2 regions of the Puerhibacterium sp. TATVAM-FAB25 genome follow, and region 2 is predicted to be linked to the other one. Evidence: predicted binding sites of a transcription regulator. Region 2 holds the regulator's gene; the other holds the start of a gene.

Region 1 (9,981 bases), on a different contig from region 2:
TGCTCGCGGCGCAGGCCCTGGCGCAGCACGAACATGTTCTGCGCCCCGATGGCGACGATGAGGGACAGGCCGAAGCCGAGGCCGGCGAGCGCGTGGAGCATCACGACCACGACGCTAGGTGCCCTCCCAGCGTCAGTCCAACGAATGTTTCTCAGGTTGCCTTAGCGTTGCTTCATGGAGATCGCCCAGCTCGACGCCCTGCTCGCCGTCGTGGACGAGGGCTCGTTCGACGGCGCCGCCCGGGTGCTGCACGTGACGCCGTCCGCCGTGAGCCAGCGCATCAAGGCGCTCGAGACGAGCGCGGGCGCGGTGCTCGTGCGGCGCTCGCGGCCGGTGGCGGCCACGGAGGTGGGGTCCGACTACGTGCGGCTCGCGCGCCAGGTGCTCGCCGTGGTGCGCGAGTCCGGCCTGCCCGGCCGGACGTCCGGCCCGGGCGCGGCCGGGGATGCAGGGGCGGGCGGGGACGCGGGGGCCGGCGCCCCGCTCGCCCGCGTGCCCATCGCCATCAACGGCGACTCGCTCAACACCTGGGCGATGGCGGCGCTGGCGGAGGTGGCGGACCGCGCGGTGTTCGACGTGCACCGCGAGGACCAGGACCACTCCGCGGAGCTGCTGCGCTCCGGCGAGGTGATGGCCGCCATCACGACGCAGGCGGTGCCGGTCCAGGGCTGCACCGCCGTGCGGCTCGGCGTCATGCGCTACCGGCCGTTCGCGACGCCGGCGTTCGCGCGCCGCTGGTTCCCCGACGGCGTGACGCCCGAGGCGATCGCCGTCGCGCCGATGGTGATGTTCGACCGCAAGGACGACCTGCAGGACCGCTACGCCCGTGCCAAGGCCGGCCGCGACGTCGAGCCGCCCCGGCACTACGTGCCCTCCACCGCCGACTACGCCCGCGCGGTGGTGCACGGCCTCGGGTGGGGGCTGCTGCCGCACGAGCACTCCGACGGGCCCGAGGCCGCCGGCGCGCTGGTCGAGCTCGAGGCGGGCGCGCACGTCGACGTCGAGCTGCACTGGCAGCAGTGGTCGCTGCGCACCCCGGTGCTCGGCGCCGTCGCCCGGGCCGTGCGCCGCGCCGCGGCGGCCGCGCTGCTGCCGTGAGCGTCGCTGCCGCCGTGAGTGTCACCGGGCCGTCCTAACGTGGGCGCCGTGACCCCGCGGGACGACCGGAAGGACGGGAGCGCGATGTCGGAGCAGACGGCCGAGCAGGTGTACGGGCTGACGAGCGAGGAGGCCGACGTGCTGGACGAGATCACCGCCGACGACGTGCTGGCGGACGTGCGCAGCGCCGCGCGGGCCATGACGCGCGGCGGCTTCGCGACCCTCGACGACGTGCTCTCGCGCTGCCTCGAGCTCGCCGCCCTCGCGCCGGTGACGCCGCGGGCGGGCACCGTGGAGCGCGTGGTCCGGCAGGAGTGGGAGGCCGGCCTGGCGGCCCAGCGCGCCTGGGCGGGCGAGGAGGGCGACGACCGCCGCCTCGACGCCGCCTTCGCCGAGCTGCAGGCCGAGGGCGTCCTCGCCCGCGCGAGCCTGGGCGACTGCGTCGAGTGCGGCGAGCGCGAGGCGCGGGCCCTGGCCGGGGCGTCCGCGCGCGGCTGGGTCTTCTTCCCGGCCGGCTCGCTGGACACGCTCTCGACCGGGACGCTGCGGCTCGCCAGCGGCACGCCGGACGGCGACCCGGCCCGCGCGGCCGAGCTCGCGCGGCGCGTGGTGGCCGTGCTCGAGCGCCACGGTCTCGCGGCGACGGCGGACGACGACGGGATCGTGGTGCGGGTGCCGCGCTGGCGCCGTCGGCTGCCCGGCGTGCGCGGCTCGGTGGCCTGAGCCTGCAGACGCGAACGGCCAGACGCGGACGGCGCACCCGGGACCTCCCGGGCGCGCCGTCCGTCGTGCGTCGGCGGGCGGGTCAGACCCGCGAGTCGGCCTGCGACTCGTAGACCGAGGCGTCCAGCACCGTGCGCTCGGCGCCGTCGAGGGCCGCGTCGAGCGCCGCGGTGTCGGCGGGCACGCCGCCGAGGCTCGGCATCATCTCGGCCAGACGCGGGCGCCACGCCTCGGCCCGCGCGGGGAAGCAGCGCTCGAGCACGCCGACCATCGCCGACGCCGCCGTCGAGGCGCCCGGCGAGGCGCCCAGCAGGCCGGCGATGGTGCCGTCGGCCGCGGCGACCACCTCGGTGCCGAACTCCAGCACGCCCTTGCCGTCCTTGTCGCGCTTGATCACCTGCACGCGCTGGCCGGCCACGATCTTCTCCCAGTCGCCGGGCATGGCCTCGGGGAAGAACTGCTGCAGGGACTCGAACTTCGCCTCGGGGCTCTTGAGCAGCTCCTTGACCAGGTACTGCGTGAGGTCCAGGTTCTTGAGCCCGGCGCCCAGCATCGAGGTGAGGTTGTGCGCGCGCAGCGAGGTGACCAGGCCCAGGTACTTGCCCTTCTTGAGGTACTTGGGGCTGAACCCGGCGTACGGGCCGAACATCAGGTACGTCCGGCCGTCCACCACGCGGGTGTCCAGGTGCGGCACCGACATGGGCGGCGCGCCGACGTCGGCCTTGCCGTACACCTTCGCCTGGTGGCGGGCGACGAGCTCGGGGTTCGCCGTGCGGAGGAACTCGCCGGAGATCGGGAAGCCGCCGAAGCCCTGGATCTCCGGGATGCCGGCCGACTGCAGCAGCGGCAGCGCGCCGCCGCCGGCGCCGACGAACACGAAGCGCGCCGTGACGGTCCGGGTGCGCTCGGGCGCGTTCCACGAGCGGTCCTTGATCTTGAGGCGCCAGCGCCCGTCGCGGGTGCGCTTGATGCTCCTCACCTCGTGCTGCAGGCGCAGCCGGGCGCCGTTCGCCACCATGGTGTCGAGCAGCTGGCGGGTCAGCGTCCCGAAGTCGACGTCCGTGCCCAGGGCGTTGCGGGTCGCGGCCACGGGCTCGGCCGGGTCGCGGCCCTCCACGAGCAGGGGAGCCCACCGGGCGATCTGCGCGCGGTCGGTGCTGAACTCCATGTCGCTGAACAGCGGGTGGGCCGACAGCGTCTCGTACCGGCGGCGCAGGTAGTCGACGTTGGCCTCGCCGCGCACGAACGTCATGTGCGGCGTGCGGCTGATGAACGCCGTGCTCGTCAGGCGGCCCGTGGTGAGCAGGTGGCTCCACAGCTCGCGGGAGACCTCGAACTGCTCGTTGATCGTGACGGCCTTGGTGACGTCGATCGTGCCGTCGGGCCGCTCGGGCGTGTAGTTCAGCTCGCAGAGCGCGGCGTGCCCGGTCCCCGCGTTGTTCCACGGGTTCGACGACTCCTGCGCGACGTCGTCGAGCCGCTCGTAGACGTCGATCGACCAGTCGGGCTCCAGCTGCTGCAGCAGCGTCCCGAGGGTCGCGCTCATGATGCCGCCACCGATCAGGACGACGTCGACGGCGTCCCGGGTGCTCGTGGAAACAGAAGTCACGATCCGCCAGTGTAGGAGCACGTGAAAACCGTCACGAAATGGCGGGATCGTCTATGACACCGGTCACAAACGAGGCTACGGGGCGGGTGGGATCGCTCACACGCGCGCCGCGCGCGAGCCCGTCCGCCGGGGCGGTCACGGGAGGCGTCCGCCGGGATGTCCGGCGCACACCGTACCCGACGCCGCGCGCCCGACCAGCAGCGACGTCAGATAGCGGGGGTGTCGGGGTTGTCGGGCGTGTCGCGGGCGGCGCGGCTCACGGCCACAGCAGCCCCTTCGTCCACCCGGCCGCGCCGGCGCGGTAGCGCAGGCGCACGTGCCCGTCCTCGGCCGCCTGCCAGAACTCGATCTCGGTCGGCGCCAGGACGTAGGCCGTCCACGTGGGCGCGGCGAGCGCGCGGTCCGCCCGGACCCGCCCGAGCGCCTCGTCGAACGCCTCGCGCAGCTGCGCCTGGTCGGTCAGCGGCTCGCTCTGGTGGGTGAGCAGCCCCGCGGCGCGGGAGGTCTCCGGGCGCGCCAGGAAGTCGGCCCGCGAGACCGCCTCGGGCCCCGGGTGCACGGCACCGCTGACGCGCACCTGCCGGCCCAGGTCCCGCCAGAAGAAGGTCAGCGCCGCGTGCGGGTTCTCCGCCAGGTCGCGGCCCTTGGGGCTGGTGGCGTGCGCGGCGAACCAGAAGCCGTCGGCGTCGACGTCCTTGAGGGTGAGCATCCGGGCGTGCACGGTGCCCGCCGCGTCCGCGGTCGCGAGGTTGGCGGCGTGCGGCGCGGGCACGCCGGCGGCCACCGCGTCGTCGAACCACGCGGCGAAGAGCGCCAGCGGGTCCGTCGGCGTGGCCTCCACCTCGAACGGCGGCAGGTCGTCGGGGAAGGTCGGCAGCCCGCGCAGCCGGTCGCGGAAGTCGCTCATGCGGGTCTCCTTCGCGGTGGTGCCCCGGGAGCGGTGCGGCCCCCGGAGCGGTGTGGCCTCAGAAGTAGTCACGCACGTGGACCTGCCGCCCGCCCCACACGGCGTCCCAGAGCAGGTCGTGGGCTGGCGGGCCGGCCAGGTGGCCGGCGAGGCGCAGGTTCGCCGCCGACTGCGCGCCCGCCCACGACGCCGCGAGGCCGGCCGGCGTGAAGGTGGGGCGGTCGGCCTCGGCGGGCGAGGCGGGGGCGTCGCCGTCGCGCGCGACGTGGACGGCGCCGTCGGCGACCTCGAGGGTCCAGGCGCCCCGCAGCCGGTCGCTCGGGCCGACGCCGTGGCCCCGCCCGGCGACGGCGAAGGGCACGCGCGCGGTGAGGTGCGCGACGCGGGCGGCGCCGAGCGCGCCGGGCACGTCGAGGATGCGCAGCATGTACGGGTCGTGCGCGGCGAGCGTGGCGGCGTGGTCGGGCAGCACCAGCCGGGCCGGGTCGAGGCCGGAGGTGCTCAGCGCGACCGCGCCGACGACCATGCCGAACGACCCGAGCGCCCGCCACAGCGTCCGCGCGGCGTCGGGCGTGAGGGCGACCAGGTCCTCGACCTCGAGCCGGCCGGTGCGGTCGTGGCCGGACCCGCGGTCCCAGGTGGCGAAGCCGACGACGCGGTCGGCGGGGTCGACGGCGAGCGTGACCCCGGTGTGCTCGTCGAGCACGGACTCGTCGACGGCGAACGGCGCCTCGATGCGGGTGAGGGGGCCGTTCTGGCCGGCCGCCCACGCGTCGTAGACGGCGCGGACCGCGGGCAGGTCCCGCGCCCCGGCGCGCCGGGCGCGGGTGCCGTCGGCCGGGGCCGGCACGCGCGCCAGCGCCGAGAGCGGCACGTGCACGGTGTCGAAGGCGCCGACGGTCGCGTAGCCGAGGCCCTGGTAGATGCCGGCCGCGCTGGGGTAGAGGGTGGAGATCACCTCGCCGCGCTCGCGCGCCTCGCCGAGCGCCGCGTCGAACAGCCTGCGCACGAGCCCGCCGCCGCGGGCCTCGGCGGCGACCGTGACACCGGCGAACCCGGCCGTCGGCAGCGTGGCGCCGTGGAACCACGACGTGAAGCCGCGCACCAGCAGGCGGGCGGCGAGCGTGTCGCCGTCGAACGCGCCCCACGGGCGGGCCTCCGCGGGCGGCCACGTCTCGGCGGTGGGGGCGGGCGGCGGCGTGGCGGGGACGCCGAACGCCTCGGCGCCCAGCGCCTGGAAGGCCGGGGCGTCGGCGAGGTCGACGGGGCGCACGGTGACGGTCACGACCCGACGCTACGGTGCCGGGCGCGCGGCGTCGCCCCCATATGCCCCCACGTGCAGGACGTTCATGCACGGCGTCCGCTCAGAGCTCGACGAGGCCGGCGCGGTGGGCCAGCACCACGGCCTGCGTGCGGTCGCGCGCCTGCAGCTTGGCCAGCACCGCGGCGACGTGGGTGCGCACGGTCTCCACCCCGACGACGAGGTCGGCTGCGATCTCGGCGTTCGTCATGCCGCGGGCCACGAGCCGGAGCACCTCGGTCTCGCGCGGCGTCAGCGCGGGCCCGGTGTGCGCGGCGCGCGGCGCGCGGGTGCCCCGCACCAGCTCGCGGACCGCCTGCGGGAACACCAGGCTCTCGCCCGCGGCCACGGTGCGCACCGCCTGCACCATGGCCTCGGCGCTGGCCCGCTTGAGCAGGAACCCCGACGCCCCGGCCAGCAGCGCGTCGACCACGTGGTCGTCGTGCTCGAACGTGGTCACCACCAGCACCCGTGGCGGGTCGGGCAGCCGCAGCACGAGCTCGGTGGCGCGCAGGCCGTCGACGCCGGGCATGCGCACGTCCATGCACACGACGTCGGGCCGCAGGCGCCGGACCGCCTCGACCGCCGCGGCGCCGTCGCCCGCCTCGCCCACCACCTCGAGGTCCGGCTCGGCGTCGAGGATCAGCCGCAGCCCGCTGCGCACGAGCGGCTCGTCGTCGGCCACGACGACCCGGACGGGACGGGCGCCGGCGGGTGCGGTCACGGGGCCTCCTCGCGGTCGGGCGGCGCGGGCCGGGGCAGGACCGCGCGCAGCACCCAGCTCTCGCCGCGCGGCCCGGCCTCGACGGCGCCGCCGAAGAGGGCGGCCCGCTCGCGCACGCCGGCCAGGCCGCGCCCGCCGCCCGCGCGGCGCCCGGGCCCGCGGGCGGGTCGCCCGCCGGGCAGCGGGCTGCGCACGTCGACGGTGACCTCGCCCGGCGTGCTCGCCACGACCAGGCGCACGGTGCCGGGCCCGCCGTGCCGGTGGGCGTTGGCGAGCGCCTCGCCGACGACGCGCCGCACCGTGCGGTCCAGCAGCGCCGGGAGCCGGTCGGGCAGGTCGAGCGTCGCCTCGACGTCCAGGCCCGCGCGCCGGTGGGCGGCGACGACGTCGGCGAGCCCGACCGCCGTGCCGGCGGCGTCGCGCGGCGGGCCGACAGCACCGTCCGGGCCGGCTGGGTCGGCACCGGCTGGGTCGGCACCGGCCGGGTCGGCGTCCCGCCGCAGGGCGCCGAGGAGCTCGTCGAGCTCCTCGAGGGCCCGCCGCGCGGTGTCCTCGATCGCGGCGAGCGACCGGGCGGCCAGCGCGGGCTCCCGGTCGACGACCCGCCGCCCTGCCGCCGCCTGCACACTGACGATCGTGAGCGCGTGCCCGATGCCGTCGTGCAGCTCCCGGGCCAGGCGCACGTGCTCGGCCTCGCGGTCGGCGCGGGCGAGCGCCGTCTCCAGCCGGTCGTGCGGCGTCGGGCCGAGCACCCGCCCGGCGAGCGCGGCGGCCGCCGCGCCGACGGGCACCGCGAGGACGAGCAGCGCGACCCCGACGACGGCCGCCCCTGCGACGTGCAGCGCCGCGGCCGCGCCGGCCGGGGGGAGCGGGACGGGGGAGCCGAGCGGCCGGCCGGTCACCGCCTCGGCGGCGACGAGCACGGCGAGCGGGACGCCGGCGAACAGGGCGGCCGCGACGGCGAGCCCGGCGACCTGGTGGCCCAGCACCCACGCCGCGGTGCGCGCCCGGTGCGTCGCCCGTGGCCGGCGGGGGGCGACGAGCTCCGCGCCGGTGCCCAGCATCGTGCGCGCGGCCGTCACCTCGAGCTCCCGGGCGCCCGGCACCAGGCCCAGCGCCGCCGCGGCCGCGACAGTGACGCCCGCGACCACGCCCACCGGCGCCCCGGGGGCGGCCGACCGGACCAGGGAGACGCCGAGCAGCGCCGCCGCCAGCCCGATCGCCGCGCCGAGCATGAGCCACGCGACCCGGCGCACGACCACGCGCACGACCACGCGCACGACCCGGGAGGCGGCCCGGGGCGCGGCGGGGCGGCGCGGCACGGTCATGGCGCCATCCTGCCCGGGGCGCGGGCGCCGGAGAAGGTGCGGTGCCCGACGTACCCCCACACCGCCAGCGCGAGGGCGGGCCCCCACAGCCAGCACGGGAACACGACGGCGGACACGAGCACGGGGACGAGCCCGTCGTCGGGCAGCAGCAGGAGCATGGGCACGGCGGCGAAGGTCACGGCCGCCGCGACCAGGCCGCCCGGCACGGCCGCGGCGGCGACGGGCACCGGACGTCCGGCCAGCCGCGGCACCCACCGGGGGAAGACCTCGCCCCACGGGCGGACCAGGCCCAGGGTGAGCACCACGCCGAGCCACGCGCCGCCCGACAGCGTCAGGCCCCAGATGCGCGTCGGCAGGTCGAGCGCCTCGTGGCCCAGCAGGGGCCACGGGGTAAGCCAGGTGAGCCGGACGAGGGCGTAGGGCAGCGGTCCGCAGGCCGCCACCACCGTGATCGGGACCCGGTGGCGCACCACCCACGCCGTCGCCCGGTCGAGCGCGGGCGTCCCGGCGAGCGTCGCGGCCAGGACGCCGGCCCACGCCGTGCCGACGCCGAGGACGAGCAGGACGGTGACCAGTCGGCCGGCCTGGGCGGCGAGCGCCCCGCCCAGGTGCGCCGCGAGGGCGGCGAGCGGCTCGCGCGCCGCGACCGCGCCGGCCGCGAGGAGCGCCAGCGCGGGCACGCCGACGGCCCAGCGGGCGGTGGGGTAGCGCCGCACCACCTGGACCAGCACCACGACGACGGCCGCCGGCAGCGCCATCGCGACGAGGTAGCCGAGCACGGCGAGGGTCGCGGTGCCCTGCAGCAGGATCCCGAACACGGCGAGCTCGGCCGTGGCGAGCACGGCGCCGGCGCGCCGGGGCAGCGCGCCGGCCAGGGCGGCGATGCCGCCGCCCGTGCCGACGAGGGCCGCGACGGTCTGCACGACGACGGCGGCGCGCGGGGAGGCGGCGCCGGCCAGCCACGCCGCCCCGGGGTCGAGGAGGGCGGCGGGCCACAGGCCTGTCAGGGCGGCGAGGCCGACGAGCGCGGCGGCCGCGGCGAGCACGGTGCCCGCCGCGAGCGTGCGGCGGGACCACCGGCCGGCCGGCCGTCGGCGGCCGTCGGCGTCGGCGCCGGTGCCGGGGCGGTCGCCGGGGCGGTCGCCGGGGCGGCGGGGGAGGAGGTCGGGGGACGACATGGCGGGACCCTTTCGTCGCGGGAGCGGGTACGACCACGCTCGGCGACCGCGGGCCCGCGGCCCTCCCCCGGGCGGGGGAGATGCCGTGCCTGGCGGGGGAGGCGCGCGGGGCTAGAGCGCCCGCAGCAGCGCGATGAGCTCGTCGGCCATGTCGAGCTTGCGGGCCAGCTCGGCCCGGCGCTCCTGCGCCGCCGCGACGAGGCCGGCGAGCTCGGCGCGCACGGCGTCGTCCGCGTCGCCGGCGGCCACGCGGTCGGCCAGCTCGAGCAGGCGGCCCATCTCCTCGAGGGAGAAGCCGAGCGGCTTCATCCGCCGCACCAGCAGGATCCGCTCGACGTCGGGCTCGGTGTAGAGGCGGAAGCCGCCCTCGGTGCGGCCCGAGGGGCGCACGAGCCCCACCTCGTCCCAGTGCCGCAGCGAGCGCAGCGACAGGCCCGTGCGCTCGGCGACGGCGCCGATGTGCATGGTGGCGGCGGACCCTGCGGAGGACCCTGCGGCGGACCCCGAGGCGGCGGGCGTGCTCATGGTCGTCGATTCTGCCGGACGGGCGCCCACGAACCCTACCCTCACGTAAGGGTAGGGTTGGTGGACGTGCCCGCTCCCGCCGCCCCCGCCGTCGTCGACCACCCCACCGTCGACCACCCCGCCGTCGACCACTCGGTGCGCGCCACCCTGCGCTCGCCCCGCGCCCTGCGCACCGAGGTGCTCGGCGGCCTGGTGGTGGCTCTCGCCCTGATCCCCGAGGCGATCGCGTTCTCGATCATCGCCGGCGTGGACCCGCGCGTGGGGCTGTTCGCCAGCTTCACCATGGCCGTCACGATCGCGTTCGTCGGCGGCCGCCCCGCCATGATCTCCGCGGCCACCGGCGCCGTCGCCCTCGTGGTCGCCCCCCTGGTGCGCGAGCACGGGCTCGACCACCTCGTCGCCGCCGTCATCCTCGCCGGCCTGATCCAGGTGGTCCTCGGCGTGCTGGGCGTCGCCCGGCTGATGCGGTTCGTCCCGCGCTCGGTGATGGTGGGCTTCGTCAACGCCCTGGCGATCCTGATCTTCCTGTCCCAGCTGCCGCACCTGCAGGGCGTGCCGTTCGCGGTCTACCCGCTGACCGCCGCCGGGA
Region 2 (9,981 bases):
AGCGCGAGCGGAGCTCCGGCACGCTCGAGCGGCTCATGACCACGCCGCTGCGCAAGGGCGACCTCGTGGCCGGCTACGCGCTGGCGTTCGGCGGCCTGGCCCTGCTGCAGGCGCTCGTCGTCGTCGGCTTCGCCGTGTGGGTGGGCATGGACGTGGCCGGCGCGCTCGGGCTGGTGGTGCTCGTCGCGCTGCTCGACGCCGTGCTGGGCAGCAGCCTGGGCCTGGCCGCGTCCGCCGTCGCCCGCACCGAGTTCCAGGCGGTGCAGATGATGCCCGCGGTGATCGTGCCCCAGCTGCTCACCTGCGGCCTGCTCATGCCCCGCGACCAGATGCCGGAGGTGCTCGAGTGGGTCTCCCGGGTGCTGCCGCTGACCTACGCCGTCGAGGCGCTGCAGCAGCTCGCCGCCGGCCTGGGCTGGGCGGACGTGCGGGGCGCCGTCGGCGTCGTCGTGCTGTGGATCGTCGGGTCCGTGGTGCTGGGGATGCTCACCCTGCGGCGGCGCACGGAGTGATCCGCCGGCGCGGCGGGCGTTGCGGCGGCGGAAGCGGCACCGGCGGGCCCGGCGACGAGGGGGTCAGGGGCGCGCCGAGAACCGCTCGAGCAGGTCGGCGTGGCCCGAGCAGACGATCAGGTCGTTGGCGCTGACCCGGGTGTCCGGCGTGGCGTACTGGAACTCGATGCCGGGGGACTTCACGCCGATCACCGTCACGCCGTAGCGCTGGCGGATGTTCGCCTGGGCGAGCGTGAAGCCCTGCATCTCCTTCGGCGGGCGCATCTTGACGATGGTGAACCCGTCCTCGACCTCGATGTAGTCGAGCATCCGGCCGCTGACCAGGTGGGCCACCCGCGAGCCGGCGTCGGACTCGGGGAACACCACGTGGTGGGCGCCGATGCGCTGCAGGATGCGGCCGTGCTCCGAGCTGACCGCCTTGGCCCAGATCTGCGGCGTGCCGAGGTCGACGAGGTTGGCCGTGACCAGCACGGACGCCTCGAGCGATGAGCCGATGCCCACCACCGCCACGCCGAAGTCCTTGGCGCCGAGCTGCTCGAGCGCCTCGGGGTTGGTCGCGTCCGCCTCGACCAGCGGCAGGCGCCCCGACCACTGCGCCACCAGGGTGGCGTCCCGCTCGACGGCGAGCACGTCCTGGCCGAGCCGGTCCAGCGTGGCGGCGATGGCGGAGCCGAACCGGCCGAGGCCGATGACGAGCACGCCGGCGTCGCGCTCGGGCGCCTTCTTGTCGGGCACGGGGGTCCTTTCCTGGACGGCTCGCAGGGACGGTCGCGGCGGTGCTCCTCGGGTGCTCCTCGGGTGCTCCTCGGGTGCTCCCGGAGTTGCTCCCGAGGTGCTCCCGGCGGGCGGGGCGCGCCTCAGCCGATGATCGGTCGCTCCTCCGGGAAGCGTACGATGCGCCGCCGGTCGCGCAGCGCCAGCGCCGCGGCGAACGTCACGGTGCCCGTGCGGCCCACGAACATCAGCGCGCTCAGCACGTACTTGCCGGCGTCGGGCAGCTCGGCCGTGAGGCCGGTCGACAGGCCCACGGTGGCGAACGCCGAGATGCACTCGAACAGCACCACGTCGAGCGTCTCGCCGGTGATCTCCAGCAGCGCCAGCGAGGCGACCAGCACGGCAGTCGCGCCCACGAACACCACGGCGATGGACAGGCGCAGCGTGTCGCGGGGGATGCGCCGGCCGAAGGCCTCGATGTCCCGGTCGCCGCGCGCCTCGGCGAGGATCGCCAGCAGCATCACGGCCAGCGTGGTGACCTTGATGCCGCCGCCGGTGGACGCCGAGCCGCCGCCGACGAACATCAGCGCGTCGCTGATCAGCCAGGTCGACTCGTGCATGCCCGCGACGTCGACGGTGGAGAACCCGCCGGAGCGCGGCATGACGGCGGCGAACAGCGAGGCCAGGACCTTGTCGCCCAGGCTCAGCGGGCCGAACGTGCGCGGGTTGGCCCACTCCAGCGCGGCCACGAGCACCCAGCCCACCACGACGAGCGCGCCGCTGGTGGCGATCGTGAGCTTGGTGTGCAGCGACCAGAACCGCACGTGCAGCCCCCGGCGGCGCGTCACGGCCAGGACGTTGAGGATCACGGGGAAGCCCAGCGCGCCGACGAACACGCCGAGGATGATCGGCAGGCACAGCAGCCAGTCGCCGGTGTACGGCATGAGGCCCTCGGGCGTGGGCACGAACCCGGCGTTGTTGAAGGCGGAGATGCCGTAGAACACCGCGTGCCAGGCGGCCTCGCCCACGGTCTCGTTGAGCACCACGAACCGCGGGAACAGCAGCAGGGCGACGAGCAGCTCGAGCGACGTCGAGGTGATGATGACGACGCGCACGAGGGAGCCGACCTCGCCGAGCCTCTCGGTCTTGGTCTCCGAGGCGGTGAGGATGCGCTGGGTCAGGCCGATGCGCCGGGACACCGCGAGCCCGAGGATCGACGCCAGCGTCATGATGCCGAAGCCGCCGACCTTGATGCCCAGCAGGATGACGACCTGCCCCCACCCGGACCAGTACGTCGCGGTGTCGACGACGGTCAGGCCGGTGACGCAGACGGCGGAGATCGCGGTGAACAGCGCGTCGACGAAGCGGGGCGCCTCGCCCGAGGCGGTCGCCCAGGGCGCCATCAGCAGGGCGGTGAACAGCATGCAGACGCCGAAGAACACCGTGACGGCCAGGCGGGCGGGCGACTGCCGGGCGAGGCGGTCCACCAGCTCGCGGCCGGCGAACAGGCCGTCCCTCACGCGGGCCACGGCCACCTCCTCGATACTCGACAGATCCTCGACGCTGCACGGCCGATCCATGCTCCCACGTGCGCGCCGTCCCGGTGGGCTACGGTGACCAGCATGCCCGTCGCCCGGCTCGTGTGGAGCCCCGAGCTGTTGCAGTACGACTTCGGCCACGGGCACCCCATGGCGCCCGCGCGGCTCGACCTCACCATGCGGCTGGCGGCCGAGCTGGGGCTCCTGGACTCACCGGACCTGGACGTCGTGGCGGTGCGGCCCGCGCCGGACGCCGTCGTCGAGACCGTGCACGACCCGGCGTACGTGGCCGCGGTGCGCCGCGCCGACGCCGAGGGCGTCGCCGACCCGGCGCGCGGCCTCGGCACGGAGGACGACCCGGTCTTCCCGGGGATGCACGAGGCCGCGGCCCGCCTCGTGGCCGGGTCGGTGGACGTGGCCGAGGCCGTGTGGCGCGGCGCGGCGGCCCACGGGCTGAACATCGCCGGCGGGATGCACCACGCGCGCCGCGACGCGGCGTCCGGCTTCTGCATCTACAACGACGCCGCGGCGGCCGTGCAGCGCCTGCTGGACCTCGGGGCGCGCCGCGTGGCCTACGTGGACCTCGACGCCCACCACGGCGACGGCGTCGAGCAGATCTTCTGGGACGACCCGCGGGTGCTCACCGTGTCGGTGCACCAGGACGGGCACACCCTGTTCCCCGGCACGGGCGGACCGGCCGACGTCGGCGGCGCCGGCGCGGAGGGCACCGCCGTCAACGTGGCGCTGCCGCCGCGCACCGCCGGCCCGGCGTGGCTGCGGGCGGTCGACGCCGTGGTGCCGGCGGTGCTGCGCGAGTTCCGGCCCGACGCGATCGTCTCCCAGCACGGCGCCGACGCCCACGCCCGCGACCCGCTGTCCGACCTGCGCGTGTCCGTCGACGCCCAGCGCACGGCCGCGCAGTGGGTGCACGCCCTGGCGCACGAGCTGTCCGACGGCCGGTGGGTCGCCCTCGGCGGCGGCGGGTACGCCGTCGTCGACGTCGTGCCGCTCGCCTGGTCGGCGCTGGTCGCGGAGGCGCTGCACACCCCCCTGCCGCGCGGCACGGAGCTGCCGGAGCACTGGCGCGGCGTCGTCGAGGAGGTCTCCGGGCTGGAGGCGGCGGGCCGGCTCGGCCGGGGCGAGGTGGAGTTCCGCCCCTGGCGCGACGGCTACGACCCGGCCGACGACGTCGACCGCGCCGTGCTGGCGACGCGGCGGCACGTGTTTCCCCTGTGGGGGCTCGACCCCCACCACGACTGACCCACGACTGACCGGGCCGACCGCGCCGATTTCTGCGCGGTCGGGCGACCGGGTACCCTGGGGGCGGACTTTTCTGTGTTGGCCGGCCGTGGCGCTGCAGTACCGCAGCGCCGGGAGGGGCCAACCGGTTCCATCCGCTGCCCGGCCTCGCGCCGGCCGTCGACCGATCAGATTTGTGAGGACCGCATGGGCTCCGTCATCAAGAAGCGCCGCAAGCGCATGGCGAAGAAGAAGCACCGCAAGCTGCTTCGCAAGACGCGTCACCAGCGCCGCAACAAGAAGTGACGTGACGCCCGCGCACGCGGGCGCAGCGCACCGAGCCCGGACCCGGCTCCTCACGGAGCGGGTGCCGGGCTCGTCGCGTCCGCGGGGGCTGACAGCGGGCCGCGGGCGTGCCAGGGTGCGGTCCTGACGTCTGCTCGGCAGGCGCTCGACAGCTGCTCGACGAGCAGCCCGGCGAGGGGAGCGCGCGATGAGGCTGGCCTGGGCCGAGCCGGAGGACCTGCTGGCCCACGAGCTGGTGCAGGCCGCCGCGGAGGGCCGCGACGTCGCCCGGGTCCGCGCCCGCTGGGTCGCCGCGGGCGGCGACCCGGAGCCCGCCCCGAACGGCGCCGGCCCGCTGCCCGCACCGCCGGCGCTGCGCGCCCTGGCCCGCGACCTGCTGGACGAGGTGGCCGCGCTGCCAGCCGCCCCGGCGCCCGCCGAGCCCGACGACTGGGCGGCGATCGAGGCGCTCCTGCCACCGGCGCCCCGCCTGCCCCGCCCGGACGGCGGGTACGCCGCGCGGGTGCTCGGCGCGTGGACCGGCCGGGCGGCCGGCTGCCTGCTCGGCAAGCCGGTCGAGGGCACGCCCCGCGCGGGCGTCGAAGAGCTCGCCCGGGCCACCGGGCGCTGGCCGCTGGACCGCTGGTTCACCGCGGTGGGGCTGCCCGCCGACGTGGCCGCGCGCTGGCCGTGGAACCGCTCGGCGTCCGTCGCGCTCGAGGAGACGATCGCCGGCACCCCCGAGGACGACGACCTCGACTTCCCGATGCTCGCCGTCGAGCTGCTCGAGCGGCACGGGCGGGGGTTCACCACCGACGACGTCGCCGCGCTGTGGCTGGCGGCGCTCCCCGCGGCGCGCGTGTTCACCGCGGAGCGGGTGGCCTACCGCAACCTGCTCGAGGCGCGGCCCGTCCCGGAGACGGCGACCCACCGCAACCCGTTCCGCGAGTGGATCGGCGCGCTCATCCGCACCGACGTCCTGGGCTGGACGAACCCGGGCGACGTGCGCACCGCGGCCCGCCTGGCCTGGACCGACGCCCGCCTCAGCCACACCCGCAACGGGCTGTACGGGGCGCAGTGGGCGGCGGCGCTCGGGGCCGCGGCCACCGTGTGCGGCACCGTCGGCCAGGTGCTCGACGCCGCGGCGGCGGCCGTGCCGCCCGGCAGCCGGCTGGCCGGCGCGGTCGACCTCGGCCGCGGGCTGGGCGAGGCGTGCGACGGCTCCGAGGCCGGCGTGCGCGCCGGGCTGGACCGGCTCCACGCCGAGCTCGGCCACCTGCACTGGGTCCACGTGCTCAGCAACGCCGCGGTCATCGCCTTCGCGCTGGCCGCCGGGCGCGGCGACTTCGGCGCCAGCGCGGGGATCGCCGTCACCGCCGGGTGGGACACCGACTCCGACGGCGCCACGGTGGGCGGCGTCGTCGGGGCGCTGCGGGGCGTCGACGGCATCGGCGAGCGCTGGACCGGCCCGCTCGACGGGCGCATCGCCACCACGCTGCCCGGCGGGGAGCGGCGCATCGCCGACCTCGCCGCGCGCACGGTCGCCCTCGCCCGCTCGGCGTGAGCCCGCGGGCGACGGCTCAGCGCATCTCGAGGCGGCGGCGCACCTGCCGGCGCACGGCGCGCGCCACCAGGCCGACCACCCAGGCCGCCCCGGCCCACGACGCCGTCCGCACGCTGCGGCCCGCCACGCGCTGGCGCCGGCCGCGGAACTCGCGGATCGGCCAGCCGACGTCGCGGGCGTGCCGGCGCAGCCGCACGTCCGGGTTGATCGGGCAGGGGTGGCCCACCGCGTGCATCATCTCGAGGTCGTTGAGGGAGTCGCCGTAGGCGTAGGAGGCCTCCAGGTCGAGCCCCTCGCGCTCGGCGAGCTCGCGCACGGCCTGGGCCTTGACGCCGCCGTGCATGAGGTCGCCCAGCAGGCGGCCGGTGTAGTAGCCCTCCTTGTGCTCGGCCACGGTGCCGAGGCAGCCGGTGGCCCCCAGGCGGCGGGCGATGAGCCGCCCGATCTCCACCGGGGTCGCGGTGACGAGCCACACCTGGTCGCCGGCGGCGATGTGCTCGTCCAGCAGGCGCTTGGTGCCGGGGAAGATCCGCAGCTCGAGGACGGTGTCGTAGACCTCCTCGCCCACGGCCGTGACCTCGGCGACCGACCGGCCGGCGATGAGCGCGAGCGCCCGCTCGCGCACCGTGTCGATCTGGTCCTTGGACTCCCCGAACGCGACGTAGCGCGCCTGGATCCAGGCGAACCGGAGCAGGTCGGCCGTGCCGAAGAACCGGCGCCGGTACAGCTCGCGCGCGAGGTGGTAGGCGCTCGCGCCGCGGATCACGGTGTTGTCGACGTCGAAGAACGCGGCGGCCGGGCGGTCAGCGCCCTCGGGTGCGGGCGTGCTGGCGGCGTCCGACATGCCGCCCACTGTAACGGCGGCCACCGCGGCAGGGGCCGCGACGCCGGAACGGCGCGCGTACGCTGTGCTGGTGAACGAGCCGCAGACGCAACAGGACGCGCGCGTCGTGCTCTTCACGCGGACCGGCTGCCACCTGTGCGACGAGGCGCGGGAGGTCGTGGCCCGTGTGTGCGAGTCGGCCGGGCAGCGGTGGCGAGAGGTCGACGTCGACGGCGACGCCGGCCTGGCGGACCGCTACGGGGAGTACGTGCCCGTCGTCGAGGTGGACGGCGTGCAGCAGGGCTTCTGGTACGTCGACGCGGACCGGCTGGCCCGCCGCCTCGCCCCCGGTCCGGTGCGCGGCGCGCGCCCGTAGGGAGGGGACATGATCGAGATCGGAGAGGTGACGGTGCCCGCCGCCACCGTGGCACGGCTGCCCTACTACCTGCGCGCCCTGCGCGACCTCGCGGCGCGCGGGGTGCGCACGACGTCGTCCACCGAGCTCGCGGAGGCCTCGGGCGTGGGCCCCGCGCAGCTGCGCAAGGACCTCTCCTACCTGGGGTCGTTCGGCACCCGCGGGGTGGGCTACGACGTCGAGTCGCTCGACTCGGTGATCACCTCCGCGCTGGGCCTGACCTCCGAGCACCGGCTGGCGATCATCGGCGTCGGCAACCTCGGCCTGGCCCTGGCGAACTACTCCGGCTACTCGTCGCGCGGCTTCCAGGTGGCGGCCCTGCTGGACGCGGCGCCGGAGGTCGTGGGCACGAGCACCGGCGGGCTGACCGTGGAGCACGTCGACGACCTCGAGGACGTGCTGGAGCGCGAGGGCGTGACCATGGTGGTGCTCGCGACGCCGGGGCCCGTGGCCCAGGGCGTCGCCGACCGCGTGGTGGGCGCCGGCGTGCGGGAGATCCTGTCGTTCGCGCCCGTGGCGCTGCAGGTGCCCGACGACGTCGTCGTGCGCTCCGTGGACGTCGGCGGCGAGCTGCAGATCCTCGCCTTCCACGCCGCCGCCCGGGCGGCGACGGCGGCGCGCGCCGTCTCCTGACGCCGAGATAGAGAACCTGTCGGCCGAGATAGAGAGCACCTCGGCCGAGATAGAGAGGCCCCGCCCGCCGCGGACGAACGCGGCGGGCGGGGCCTCTCTATCTCGGCGCCGGAGGTCTCTATCTCGGCGCTGGAGGTCTCTATCTCGGCAGGGAGGGTCAGGCCTGCTTGATCGCCGAGATGTCGAGGGCGATCTTGACCTTGTCGCCCACCAGGAAGCCGCCGGTCTCCAGGGCCGCGTTCCAGGTCAGGCCGAAGTCGGCGCGCTTGATCTCGAGCTCGGCCTCGAAGCCGGCGCGGTCGTTGCCGAACGGGTCCTTGGCGGTGCCGGCGAACTCGGTGGGGAGCTCGACCTGCTGGGTGACGCCGTTGATGGTGAGGTCACCGAGGATGATGTGGTCCTCGCCGTCCGACTTGATCGAGGTGGAGGTGAAGCTCCAGGTGGGGCGCTCCTCGGCGTGCCAGAAGTCGGCGCTCACCAGGTGGCCGTCGCGGTTCGCGTCGCCCGTGTTCACCGACGCGGCGTCCAGCTCCGCGGTGACCGAGGAGGACTCGAGGTCGTCGCCCACGGTGATGGTGCCGGCGGTGATCGCGATCGAGCCGCGCACCTTGGCGATGCCCGCGTGGCGGACGGTGAACGAGGCGGTCGAGTGGCTGGGGTCGATGGCGTAGGTCCCGGTGGTGAGGCCGGCGGGCAGGGCGGTCATGGATGCTCCTCGTCGTGTCGGGGGCCGACGGGCGTCGGCGGCACTGCGGTCAGCATAGGACGGTTAGTTGAAAAATCAACCATCGCCCCGCGCACTGGCGTCAACGGGGTGTCGGTCTGGCGTATTCCCGCCCCGCACGTCACACTGGCGATCGTCCCGGGTGGTGGTCCCGGAGATCTCCGGAGGCAGGTCATGGTCACGAAGCCCGCAGGCGCGGCCGGGTCCGCGGCCCCCGCACCCGCCGCCGACCCCACCGACGTCGAGTGGCTGACCGAGGACCAGCAGCGCGCCTGGCGCGCCTACCTCGACGGCACCGCCCGGTTCGTCGACGCGCTCGACCGCGCGCACGACGCCGGCATCCCCGTGACGCTGGGGGAGTACCACCTGCTCGTGCAGCTGTCGGAGCAGCCCGACCGCACGCTGCGCATGTCGGCGCTCGCCGACGGCCTGGCGCTCTCGCGCAGCCGCCTCACCCACACCGTCGACCGGATGGAGCGCCGCGGCCTCGTCGAGCGCCGTCCGGTGCCCGGCGACCGGCGCGGGGTCAACTGCGTGATGACCGACGAGGGCTGGAAGCTGCTCCAGCAGGCGGCGCCGGCGCACGTCGCCGCCGTCCGGCGCCTGCTCGTGGACGTGCTCGACCCCGAGGAGTTCGCGGTGCTCGGCCGCGCGATGGCCAAGGTCGCGCGCGAGGCCAAGGCCGCCGCGGAGGGGTGACGGCGCCCGAGGGAGACCCGCGGGACCCGCCCGGGGGCCGGCCGGGATGCCGGTCCGCTCAGGCGGGGTAGGTCTCGCGCAGCAGGCGCGCGAGGTGGCGCACGATCTCGCGCGGGCCGCTCCGCGGCGCCGCCGCCTCGACGTCGGAGTTGTAGTTCGTGTTCGTGTTGACGTCGTAGGTGAGCGTGCGCCCGTCCGCGGTGCGGATGTTCTCGATGCCGGCCACCTCGATGCCGTGGCGCCGCGTGAACTCCGTGTACCGGGCCACGACCGGGTCGTCGGCGTAGCCCTCGCGCAGCGAGAACAGCCCGGTCGCCTCGTCGGGGGCCATCGAGATCGTGGCGCCGGGCGGCATGACCGGCCGGCCCGTCGCCGGGTCGATCGCGCACGCGTCGGCCGGGCAGAGCTGGAACCCGCCGCGCTCGGTGTCGCCGCGCACGGCGTAGACCAGCTCGTGGCCGACGATCTCCACGCGGGTGATCCCGCCGTCGGCGGCCACCACGTACTCCTGGATCAGCGTGATGCCGTCGACCGGCGCCTCGTAGTCCTCCGAGGCCAGGTGCTTCTCGAGGTCCTCGAGCGCGTCGAAGCGGCGCACGCCCAGCCCCTTGCCGCCCTGGTTGTGCTTGGTGACGAACGGCCCGGGCGCCTGCGCGGCGAACCGGCGCGCGGCCTCGAGCACCCGCTCCGGCCCGCCCACCGCGGCGACCGTCCGCGGCGTGTCGATGCCGGCGGCGCGCAGGGCCGTGAGCTGGTCGACCTTGCTGACCTCGAGCTCGAGCACCCGCCGGCCGTTGACCGTGCGTCGCCCGTGCGCCTCGAGCCAGGCCAGCAC

Evidence for each region. Region 2 encodes Rex, which represses fermentation and respiration genes when NADH is low (regulators of the CRP and FNR family bind a similar motif). Its sites were predicted from a motif close to CTTGTGAANNNNTTCACAAG; they were not measured.
Region 1: mqo (malate dehydrogenase (quinone)) is a predicted target of Rex. The motif match lies at 3,449-3,468, and genes of this name have one in related genera.

Annotation. Positions count from the first base shown of each region.
Region 1 is NZ_JAXUAK010000002.1:341,246-351,226, reverse strand. It holds gene U5M74_RS03900 (LysE/ArgO family amino acid transporter) at 1-101, opposite strand, end outside; gene U5M74_RS03895 (LysR family transcriptional regulator ArgP) at 175-1,098, shown strand; gene U5M74_RS03890 (DUF6891 domain-containing protein) at 1,183-1,821, shown strand; gene mqo (malate dehydrogenase (quinone)) at 1,904-3,430, opposite strand; gene U5M74_RS03880 (pyridoxal 5'-phosphate synthase) at 3,687-4,337, opposite strand; gene eis (enhanced intracellular survival protein Eis) at 4,396-5,622, opposite strand; gene U5M74_RS03870 (response regulator) at 5,702-6,361, opposite strand; gene U5M74_RS03865 (sensor histidine kinase) at 6,358-7,689, opposite strand; gene U5M74_RS03860 (hypothetical protein) at 7,686-8,867, opposite strand; gene U5M74_RS03855 (MerR family transcriptional regulator) at 8,979-9,392, opposite strand; gene U5M74_RS03850 (SulP family inorganic anion transporter) at 9,459-9,981, shown strand, end outside.
Region 2 is NZ_JAXUAK010000014.1:71,297-81,277, reverse strand. It holds gene U5M74_RS12905 (ABC transporter permease) at 1-512, shown strand, start outside; gene U5M74_RS12900 (potassium channel family protein) at 576-1,247, opposite strand; gene U5M74_RS12895 (TrkH family potassium uptake protein) at 1,370-2,755, opposite strand; gene U5M74_RS12890 (acetoin utilization protein AcuC) at 2,849-4,024, shown strand; gene U5M74_RS12885 (30S ribosomal protein bS22) at 4,211-4,309, shown strand; gene U5M74_RS12880 (ADP-ribosylglycohydrolase family protein) at 4,497-5,852, shown strand; gene U5M74_RS12875 (HAD family hydrolase) at 5,869-6,696, opposite strand; gene U5M74_RS12870 (glutaredoxin family protein) at 6,767-7,051, shown strand; gene U5M74_RS12865 (redox-sensing transcriptional repressor Rex) at 7,061-7,723, shown strand; gene U5M74_RS12860 (YceI family protein) at 7,881-8,429, opposite strand; gene U5M74_RS12855 (MarR family winged helix-turn-helix transcriptional regulator) at 8,622-9,146, shown strand; gene U5M74_RS12850 (RimK family alpha-L-glutamate ligase) at 9,205-9,981, opposite strand, start outside.